Regions from separate parts of the Spirosoma humi genome, predicted to be linked through region 2. Evidence: riboswitches for the same ligand, from Rfam matches in the RefSeq annotation. Region 2 holds a riboswitch; the other holds the start of a gene.
What was found. A riboswitch is a leader RNA that binds a small molecule or an ion and turns the genes downstream of it on or off. The one in region 2 is predicted to bind cobalamin.
Positions count from the first base shown of each region.

Region 1 (5,276 bases), 200 kb from region 2:
ATTCAACGGTAGCATCCCGGGTATTTACCAACGTAGAGATGTCATTCGATCCGAGTCTGTTTTCGGTTTACGCCATTGCCGGAAGTGGTATTTCGGCCGAGCAACTGGAGCGGTCGGTTCTGTATCAAATCGACAGGGTGATCAATGAGGGCATTACCGATACGGAGTTGCAGAAGCTGAAAAATCAGAAGCTGATGGAGTTTTACCGGACCATGGAGTCGATCAATGGGAAAGCGAACTCGCTGGGTACGTACGAACTGTTCTTTGGCGATTACAAAAAGCTTTACGAAGCCCCGGCGCTTTATGAAAAGGTAACGAAGGAAGACGTTCAACGCGTCGCCAAAACGTACCTCACCAGTCGCAACCGAACCGTGGGCTACCTGCTGCCGGAGCCTAAAGCAAATCCTGTCAAAACGAATTGATTCGACCGCAGCGGCCCAATAGCGCGGATAATTGTCCGAGAGCTGTTTGTGTTGGCTGCGATTAACAGACATCATCCAATGAAATACATAGTTACCGTACTCATTACCCTTGTTGTTACGGGAGCGTCGATAGCGCAAACGTTCAAGGTGCCCCCTTACCAGAAGTTCAAACTCAGGAATGGGCTGACGATTTATTTGATGGAACAGCATGAGGTGCCCCTCATCAATGTCTCGGCGGTATTCGATGCCGGTGCGGTGCAGGATGGCAGCCGGTATGGCCTGGCCAACATGACGGCGGAGGCTTTGCTGTTTGGCAGTTCGAAATACACGAAGGCCCAACTGGAAGAAAAAATTGAATACGTGGGAGCCAGCGTAGATACGTATGCTGGTAAAGAAGTGGCTAAGCTGACTTCGTCGTTTGCGGTCAAGGATCAGGATTTATTATTTGATATTATCCAGGATGTGATCACAAAGCCCACCTTCGATCAGGCTGAATTCGACAAATACAAACAGCGGCAACTGCTCCAGTTGACTCAGCAAAAAGAAAGCCCAAGGGGGGTGGTTGGCTCTTACTTCAACAAGTTTGTGTTTGAAGGCCATCCGTACGCCAACCCGCTCACGGGTACGCCTGCGTCCGTATCGGCCGTTTCCGCCAGCGACGCCCGGCAGTTTTATCAGAAAAACTTTACCACCGACCGGGGGGCTATTGCCATCGTCGGTGACTTCAATACGGCGGCTATGAAAAAGCGGATTACCGACTTATTCGGCAACTGGAAAACGGCCGCGGCAACGTCACCGGTCTTAACGGACCCGACGGTTATGTTCGATAAAAGTCGGGTGTTGCTGGTCAATAAAGACGATGCCCGCGAAACAACGTTTTTGATTGGCGGAAAAGGCATCACCCAAAATAACCCCGATTTCATTCCTGTGACGGTTGTCAATACGATCCTGGGCGGGCGCTTCACCTCTTGGCTGAATGATGCCCTGCGGGTAAATTCGGGTCTGACCTATGGCGCGAATAGCCGATTCAGTACGTTTCGGAAGAGCGGCACCTTTGCCATTTCGACTTTTACAAAAGTCAGTACCACTACCCAGGCAATCGATATGGCTTTGCAGGTACTCGATAGTTTACATCGGACCGGTATCGATGAAAAAACGCTGTCATCTGCCAAAAACTACGTTAAGGCCGATTTCCCGCCGAGGTACGAGTCGGCCAGTGAGTTAGCCAACTTGCTGACCGATATGTTTAGTCTTGGATTCGACGAGTCGTTTATCAATAACTTCCAGAAGAACGTCGATGGGCTTACGGTTGCCAAAACCCGCCAGATAATCGACCAGTATTTTCCGAAAGACAAGCTCCAGTTTGTGCTGATCGGTAAAGCCGAAACCATTCGGGATAAAGTGAAAAAATACGGCACCGTTACAGAGAAAGAGATTAAAGCCGAAGGTTTTTAACCCGTAATGTGGATCGCACGAGTGCCCGTGCGATCCACATTACTTATTCCACAAAATACCCTACCTTTGCCCCTGAGTTTTCGGTGCCTGATGCTGCTTCGTAGCAGCCTGCAAGGCTTAAAAGGGAAGTTGGTGTAAGACCAATGCTGTCCCCGCAACTGTAAGTCTTTAGAAAATCGGTTCAATCTACGTAACCACTGCGCTGATTCTCAGCGTGGGAAGGTAAGAACCGACGAGACAAGCCAGGAGACCTGCCGTAAACCATCCGTTGTTCTGGCGTTCGGAGGAAACGCCCCAATCGCGTGCTAGTGGGCCACCAGTTGGACGGCCCAACGGTTCCAGGCACTCATTCGCAGTATACACTTGAAACAGAACACCCTTCGCTGGTGGATTAGTACACTGTTGGCCGGCTTGCTGGTCAGTCAGGCTAGTATCGCGCAGATCGATTCGTTGGCGCGGTCGGCAACGACTGTGTCTTTATCGGCCGTTACCGTACGAGCCATTGCGCCCGAGCGGTTTTTGGCCGGTCAGAAACTTCAGCGAATCGATTCGGCAACGCTATTGCAGTTTCGCTTTGGCTCATTGACGGATTTACTGGCGTTGAACACGCCCATGGCATTTAAAAGTTATGGTCCCGGCCAATTGGCGACGGTATCTTTCCGGGGAACATCGGCCAATCATACCGCCGTTCTTTGGAATGGTATCAACATCAACCAGCCCAATCTTGGTCAGACTGATTTCTCGACGCTACCCGTAGCGGGTTTCGATCGATTAGCGGTTCAATATGGTTCGTCGGCTAGCGTCGTCGGTTCAGATGCCGTGGGCGGGAGTGTGCTGCTGGGAAGTAGCCCCGTTTGGCAACCGGGTATACACGTAACGTTTGGTCATCAACTGGCCAGTTTTCAGAACAACCAGACTCAGTTAGGTGTACGCTATGGTACGAGGTTGGGAACTGCCTGGAGAATGTCAGGGAAGACGTTCGCCTATCGAAACCAGTTCAATAATGCGTATCCATCGGCAGAACGCAGGAACTACTTCCTGGAGCGATCAACAACCGCGCAACGGGGCCTCGTTCAGGATGTATATTTCCTACACAAGAGTGGGCGTCAAGTATCCGTCAACGTGTGGCTAACGGACAACGACCTGATTCTGGCTCCGCAAGACACCATTGCCCGCGAACAGACGCGCACACAATCGGCCCGATTTCTGACTACCTACGAAACCAGCCATCTAACCCTGCGCCTTGGCTGGACGCACGATATTCTGGATTATGCCAAAAGCAACTTCGCGTTGCCCAGTCATACCCAGACCGACCGGTTCATTGCCCGTGCCGAGCGGGAGTTCGCCTTGACGCCCGCTAAAGCCAATCTATCGCTCAACCTTCGGGTAGGGGGCGAGTGGTCGCATTACCGCACCCGGACCGATGGCTACGTAAGTCCATTGATCGAAGAAGATCGGGGAGATTTGTATGCATTGCTTCGATTGCAGACCAACCGATGGCTGGTATCGGCTAATGTACGGCAGGCTTTCGTTACACGCTTCAACCCACCCGTTACTCCCTCACTTGGCGCTGAATATCGCATCGTGCAGCGTCCTGCATTTGGCTTAACGGCCAAAGGAGCAATCAGTCGAAGTTATCGAGTGCCAACGCTCAACGAACGGTACTGGGCCGATTTGGGCAATCCTAATCTGTTGCCCGAAAGTGGATTCAATCTGGAGGCCGGTCTGGCCTCAACCTTTGTATTCAATGAACGACTCAACGTTGCGGCTGAAGCAAGGGTCTACCACAATCGGGTAGACAACTGGACATATTGGAACCCAACGACCAACTACCATGTCGAGAATTTACAACTGGTTGTGGCCCGCGGGGGCGAACTAACCACCTCGATCGCGTATGCGCACAAAGGCTGGCGGGCTGGTTTGCGGATAGGCTATGCGCTAACGCGTTCTTCGCAGGAGCGGGCGTATGACACATATGCAGAGGACGTGATCGGGAAGCAACTGGTTTACGTGCCCATTCATACCGGAACGCTCAATGCTTATGTGCAGCGGGGGCAAACACGGCTGTCGGTGCAAACACAGGCCAGTTCCCTCCGGTACATTACCTTCGACAACAGCCAGTTTTTTCAGGGAGTCACCTTAACAAACGTTCTCCTCGAAACGACCACCAAACTCGGTCCGGTACCTGTTCGGGTGCAGGGGCAGGTCAACAACCTATTCGATACGCTGTCATTCAGCATTAAGCGAAACGCGTTACCCGGTCGTAACTGGGCCCTCAATCTCATTATCAATTTTCCATCTAATAAATCATGAAATACCAAGTAACAAAAGGCATTGCGCTTAGCTTGCTGGCCTTAAGCGTCTGGAATTGTAAAACCTCCGATCCTGAACCAACACCATACGAATCGGGCGTATATATACTGAACGCGGGTAACTTCTTCAGCAACAACGGAACGGTTTCCTTTTTGCCACGCGTAGGTAATACGGTTGCTACCAATATTTTACAAGCCGCTAATCCCTCTTTATTGCCGAGTGGTGGCGTTCAGGGCTATACCGAAGTGAACGGGAAAGGACTTATTTTGATCGACAACAGCTCTGCCGCGCAGGATAAGGTTGAAATTGTGGAGGGAGGTACGTTCAAGTCCCGCGCTACCCTGAAAACGCCCGATATTGAAAACCCGCGCCAGGTGATTGCAGCTGGTCCTAACAAGGCCTACGTTAGTTGCTGGGACGTTTCCGGCTCCGGAAACGCCTTCTACAAAGACCCCGGCTACATTGCCGTTATTGACCTGAACACAAATGCACTTATCAAGAAGATTCCGGCCGTTAAAGCGGTTGAAAAAATGGTAGTTGCCGGTTCAGAAGCCTTCGTCGGAAGCAACACGTACAGCGGTGATCAAACGCTGCTGGTTATTGATCTGAATACCGATACGGAAAAACAACGCATTGCCTTTGGATCAACGCCCGAGCCTATTGCGCTTGATGCAAACGGCAAGCTATGGATACAGGCCGGCAAAGATCTCGTCCAAATTAACCCATCGGATCGGGTAGTTGCCAAACGATTGACATTTGCTGCTACTCCCGGTTCTGTTACGATCAGCCCCGATAAAAAATCCTTCTACTACACATTGAGCGGTAAAACATACCGGATAGGTATTGACGCAACGACAGCATCCGGTAGCCAGGTGATCGCTCGCTCATTCAGTGCCTTGGGTGTTGATCCACAAACAGGACGTTTATACGGCAGCCAATCTCCGCTCCTTTATACACAGGCCGGTTATGTACTGCGCTACGAATCGTCTGGTGCTTTGGTCGATTCGGTGAAGGCTGAAATTGCGCCGTCAGGATTTTATTTCCGATGAGCCGACAGCGGGCCATTATGAACTGGAGCGGGGGCAA
Region 1 covers NZ_BAAHBR010000008.1:387,752-393,027, forward strand. Annotated here, with positions in the region: gene ACYU8Y_RS10290 (M16 family metallopeptidase) at 1-422, shown strand, start outside; gene ACYU8Y_RS10295 (M16 family metallopeptidase) at 501-1,877, shown strand; cobalamin riboswitch at 1,942-2,150, shown strand; gene ACYU8Y_RS10300 (TonB-dependent receptor plug domain-containing protein) at 2,241-4,190, shown strand; gene ACYU8Y_RS10305 (YncE family protein) at 4,187-5,239, shown strand; gene ACYU8Y_RS10310 (Dph6-related ATP pyrophosphatase) at 5,236-5,276, shown strand, end outside.
Region 1: it holds a riboswitch for cobalamin, as region 2 does, so the genes downstream of both, ACYU8Y_RS10300 (TonB-dependent receptor plug domain-containing protein) here and metE (5-methyltetrahydropteroyltriglutamate--homocysteine S-methyltransferase) in region 2, are expected to answer to the same signal.

Region 2 (5,276 bases):
TCAGTTCGGTCGTGAACGCCACAATGGGCAGGCTTTCCAAAGGGTCTATTCCACTGACCTGATCGCTTCGGTGAATGAGCAATTGCGGTTTCACGGCGTCGATTAATTGCCGGGACAATTCACTGCGCACATACTGGTCTAAGGTATAGGCTGGAATCCGGCCTTCGGTATCCGTCTTTTTTAAAGTTGTTATGGCTTTATAAGTCATTGTGGTTTGTGCCGATATCGCTCGTTTACACAATGCGAATCGGCTTTTTATCCTCATCGAGCGCCACAAACGTAAACGTCCCGTGAATAGCCTGGTGACGCTCCATCGAATACATTTCCTCAACAAAAATTTCGACCGCAATTCGAATACTGGTGTTCCCGACATGATCGACCCGGCCAACCAGTTCAATGATCGTACCGGCCGGGATCGACTTGGTAAAATTGATTTTGTCGGAAGAAACCGTCACCATCCGTTTACGGGAAAAGCGGGTGGCGGCAATGAAGGCGACTTCGTCCATCAGTTGCAGGGCCGTACCACCGAATAACGTATCGTAGTGATTGGTTGTGCTCGGAAAAACTGCTTTGAAAATTCGTGTTTCAGCGGCCGCAATTCGGTCGTCTATTGATTGGGGCTCATCAATGGCCATTTACTAGTTTGGTTAGCTTTTCCCGATGGGAACGTTGATTGTATTCTGTTCGCAGCGCCAGCAGACAATCGGCACACAGACAACCTTCATACAGCGAACGGATGTAGCGGTGCTGATCGTCGGTCAGGGTAAGCGTCTGGCACTGACATAGGTTAATACTGCCTACGCGGCATTCGAAGTGTCGCTGGCAACGCGGACAGCCGACGTGTTCGTGCTTAGCGGTCGGTGTAAGACTCATCAAAGGGGACCTCCTCTTCGAAGGCGATAAAGTTTACGACCTCTTTCTTCCGGTTCATAATCGGTCGAATAATAAGCTGGCACCAATAGGGCGACTGATCTTTTCGATGATTGAGCACCACATCAGCAACTGATTTTCGTTCCTGAATAGCTTCCCGAATCCGTTGACGAACCCTGGGCGACGTAGACTCACCCTGCAAAAAACTGGGCTTGCGACCTATGGCTTCATGGTGTGCGTAACCCGTCATTTTCTCAAAACCCGAGTTCACATACTGAATTACCTGATCCATATCGGTAACGACAACCGTCCATCTATCGCTTAAAAGATCGTGACGGACGGGGGCCGTCAATACCCAGTCCTGCGCTTTCGCCAGGGATCGCCATCCGGCATCTCCCGCAAATAAAGTCGGGCGCGGTCTGAACTCCCAACCGGCCAGCAGGGGCGTACACAAGGATGGCCGATACTGGGCCGCGAGTTGTTTGTCGTATGGTCCGCAGAAGTTCATAGTGGCGAAAATAAGGTCTTCTGCCGACTAACAGCAGAAGACCTTTATTTATTATACTGACTCCATAACTAATTCGCGGGCGTTTTGGGCAGCTTTCACCATGTTTTTTAACGCTTCAGTCGTTTCCGGCCATCGGCGCGTCTTCAAACCGCAGTCCGGATTCACCCACAAATTACGGGCGGGTAGCACGTTTGTGGCCTTCTGGAGTAACTCAACCATTTCAGTCACGGTCGGTACACGGGGACTATGGATGTCGTATACACCGGGCCCGATTTCATTTGGATAGGCAAACCGGGAAAACGCATTCAGCAACTCCATCTGCGACCGGGAGGTTTCAATCGTGATCACGTCGGCATCCAGATCGGCAATGGCACCGATAATATCGTTGAATTCCGCATAGCACATGTGGGTATGAATCTGGGTAGCATCCTGCGCGCCCGAAGCCGCTACCCGGAACGCCTTAACAGCCCAGCTCAGGTAGGTATCCCAGTTCTCCCGGCGCAAGGGCAATCCTTCTCGCAAAGCTGGTTCGTCGATCTGAATAACACCAATACCGGCTTTCTCCAGGTCAACTACCTCGTCATGAATAGCCAGTGCAATTTGCAGGCAGGTATCCCGCCGGGGCTGATCGTCCCGCACGAATGACCATTGTAAAATGGTGACGGGGCCAGTGAGCATTCCTTTCACCGGTTTGGGCGTTAGCGACTGGGCAAACTCAGCCCAACGCACGGTCATGGGGGCGGGTCGGCGTACGTCACCGTAAATAATGGGAGGCTTCACACAGCGCGACCCGTAACTCTGCACCCAGCCATTCTCACTGAACGCAAAGCCATCGAGCAGTTCGCCAAAGTATTCCACCATGTCGTTGCGCTCGAACTCGCCATGAACCAGTACATCCAGACCAACTTCCTCCTGCCAGCGGATAGCCTGTTCCGTTTCGGTGCGAATAAAATCTTCATACTCGGCGAGTGTTTTCTCACCTTTTTTGAACTTAGCCCGGTTGGCCCGAACGGCGTCCGTCTGCGGAAATGACCCAATGGTTGTGGTCGGAAAGAGGGGCAATTGCAGTCGTTCGTGCTGTACCCGCTGGCGACTGGCGAAAACGCCCTGCCGCTGCGCATCCTGCTCGGTCAGCTGGCTTAACCGGGTTTGCACAGCCGGTCGGTTGATCAAATCCGATTCCCGACGGGCGACCAATGCCTGTTTATTTGCCCTTAGGGCTTCTGTTGCACTGGCATTATCCGGTGACAGAAACAGCGTCGTCAGCGTGGCAACTTCGTCCAGCTTCTGACGGGCAAACGCCAGCCATTGCCTGATGTCGGGCCGGAGTCCCTGCTCACTGGTTTCGGCCTGTAGATCGCAGGGAACGTGCAACAACGAACAGGAGGGCGCAATCAGGATACGCTCCGACCCTAACGCCTGAACAGCCCGCCGAATCGTTGCCAGCGACTGTTCCAGATTATTGATCCAGATGTTTCGCCCATCAACCAAACCCAGCGAGAGGTGGGTTTGCAGATGAACGAAATCGGTTTGCAGAATATCCTCCAGTTGATTCGGGCAGCGTACCAGATCGAGGTGAAGGGCATCGACTGGCAGTTGCGTAGCCAGATTCAGGTTGCTGCCGTAACATTCGAAATAAGAGGCCAGCAAAAATTTCAGCGCCGGAAATTGCTGGCGCAATCGACTGTATGTCGTAGCAAACGCTTCCTGTTGCTGCGCGGTCAGATCCAGCGCCAGGCACGGCTCATCGAATTGAATCCATTCGGCACCCTGCGCCTGCAAACGCGTCAGTATCTGTTCATATACAGGCACCAGGCGATTCAGCAGATCCAGCCGATCGAAGCCGGTTTCCTTTTCCTTACCCAGCAACAGATAAGACACCGGCCCCAGCAAAACGGGTTTTGGCGTTGTGTTCAGCGTTTGTCTGGCCTCGTCAAACTCGGCAAAGACCTTTTCTGAAAGCAGGGCAAACGACTGATCGGCCGAAAACTCCGGCACGATGTAATGATAGTTCGTATCGAACCATTTGGTCATTTCCATCGCTTTTAGATCCAGCCCGTTCTCCTGATACCCCCGCGCCATGGCGAAGTACAGACTTAACTGACGGGCATCAGGTTGGCCCGCACCAGGCTGAGCCGCGTTGACCTGATCGAGCAGCGGGCGAAACCGGTTTGGGATAGCGCCAACGGTCAGGGACATATCCAGTACCTGATCGTAGAACGAGAAGTCGTTGCAGGGAACCAGCGTAATGCCAGCCTGCTGTTGGGTCAGCCAGTTGTCGCGCCGGATTTGCCGGGCGGTTTCCTGAAGCTGCTGATGGGTGATTTTACTGGCCCAGAATTGTTCACAGGCCTTTTTGAGTTCGCGGTGGCTACCGATTCGTGGATAGCCGAGATTGTGTGCGATCATGTTGTTAATTGGGTAAAATGGTTGATCGCGTTCGATGCCGAACTCCATACGCCTACCACTTTCTCAGAAATTTACCAACACGACACACCACCTCCAGCCCCGGGGAGGAGCAGAAGAAAGAGGGGTCAATCTTGATAAACCCAATTGCGTGTGGGCGTAATCAGCAAAGCTAAAGGCAAGTCTCCTGGCTTGTGACGGTATCTGCCGTCCTTCTCATCACATCTGGCCGGTAATCCGGCTAACGTAACAATGGACATCGAGGGCAAACCCTTTTCTAAATGGTCACTGACAGTAGCAACGTCTGCTCGTGATTCTCACACGATTCCTTTTTCATTTCCTGAAACTCTCAGGAAAACCATTAGCTTGTTTGACGGAAAACAAAGAACGTTGGGACAAACTAACCGGATTAGGTTGGCAAAAACAAGAAAACAGTCTCATAAAAGCACCCGCTCGTTTCTGTTGTTGACTCCCTGTTGTATTGAATCGCGTTTACTTCTGCCGAGATGACCGGTGTAGTTTATCTTTTGGGGCTACTGATCCTGACAGGTCTCCCCTGCCCGGATACCGAATACCAAGCGCATACGGATAAGATCGCCCAAACAGCGGGTACTTACACTTCAACGATGAGCACGAACACAAAGCCCCCTGTAATCCGTTCTACCCCTGTGGCACCTGTCCTTGTTTTTCCGTACGACATGGTTGAACGCAAATGGAGCTTTGGTATATCCATGAACGGGCGTGTTTTCATTAATTTTCAAAACATTCTGGATGTACGCCATTCCCGTTTCGAACCGTTGGGAAATGACTCCATTAACCAACCGAATTTTGTTACGGATATTTACGCGCCAACCAACGGGCGAATTAGCAACGGCGGCATTAAATTGTACCTATACTTATGGCTCACGATCATAATCACGACCACACAGGCCATCACCACGGCCCTACCGTATTGACGTCCATAAACCGGGCGCTGATTATCGGGGCCATTCTGAACGCGGTTTACGTCGTTGTGGAGTTCGCTCTCGGATTTTATTACAATTCGCTCGCTCTCGTTGCCGACGCGGGCCACAACCTGAGCGATGTGGCCAGTCTGTTGCTGTCACTGCTTGCCTTTCGGCTGGCACGGGTTCGGCAGACACCGAGTTTTACGTATGGTTTCCGAAAAAGTACGGTACTGGCATCGCTCACGAACGCCGTTATTCTACTGATCACCATCGGGGCCATTTTATGGGAAAGCATCAGTCGGTTCCGGCATCCTGAGCCGGTGGCGGGTGGAGCCGTAGCGTGGGTTGCGGGGCTAGGGATGCTGGTCAATGCCGCATCAGCCATGCTGTTTTTTCGGGATAAAGAGCATGATTTGAATGTAAAAGGGGCTTACCTACACCTGGCAACCGATGCGCTGGTATCGCTGGGTGTTGTGGTTTCCGGTGTCGTTATTAATTATACCGGCTGGACCTGGCTCGATCCGGTTATCGGTATTCTAGTGGCT
Region 2 covers NZ_BAAHBR010000008.1:590,117-595,392, reverse strand. Annotated here, with positions in the region: gene ACYU8Y_RS11185 (hypothetical protein) at 1-208, opposite strand, end outside; gene ACYU8Y_RS11180 (acyl-CoA thioesterase) at 234-635, opposite strand; gene ACYU8Y_RS11175 (cysteine-rich CWC family protein) at 625-873, opposite strand; gene ACYU8Y_RS11170 (PAS domain-containing protein) at 851-1,378, opposite strand; gene metE (5-methyltetrahydropteroyltriglutamate--homocysteine S-methyltransferase) at 1,430-3,787, opposite strand; cobalamin riboswitch at 3,945-4,162, opposite strand; gene ACYU8Y_RS11160 (hypothetical protein) at 4,453-4,740, shown strand; gene ACYU8Y_RS11155 (cation diffusion facilitator family transporter) at 4,683-5,276, shown strand, end outside.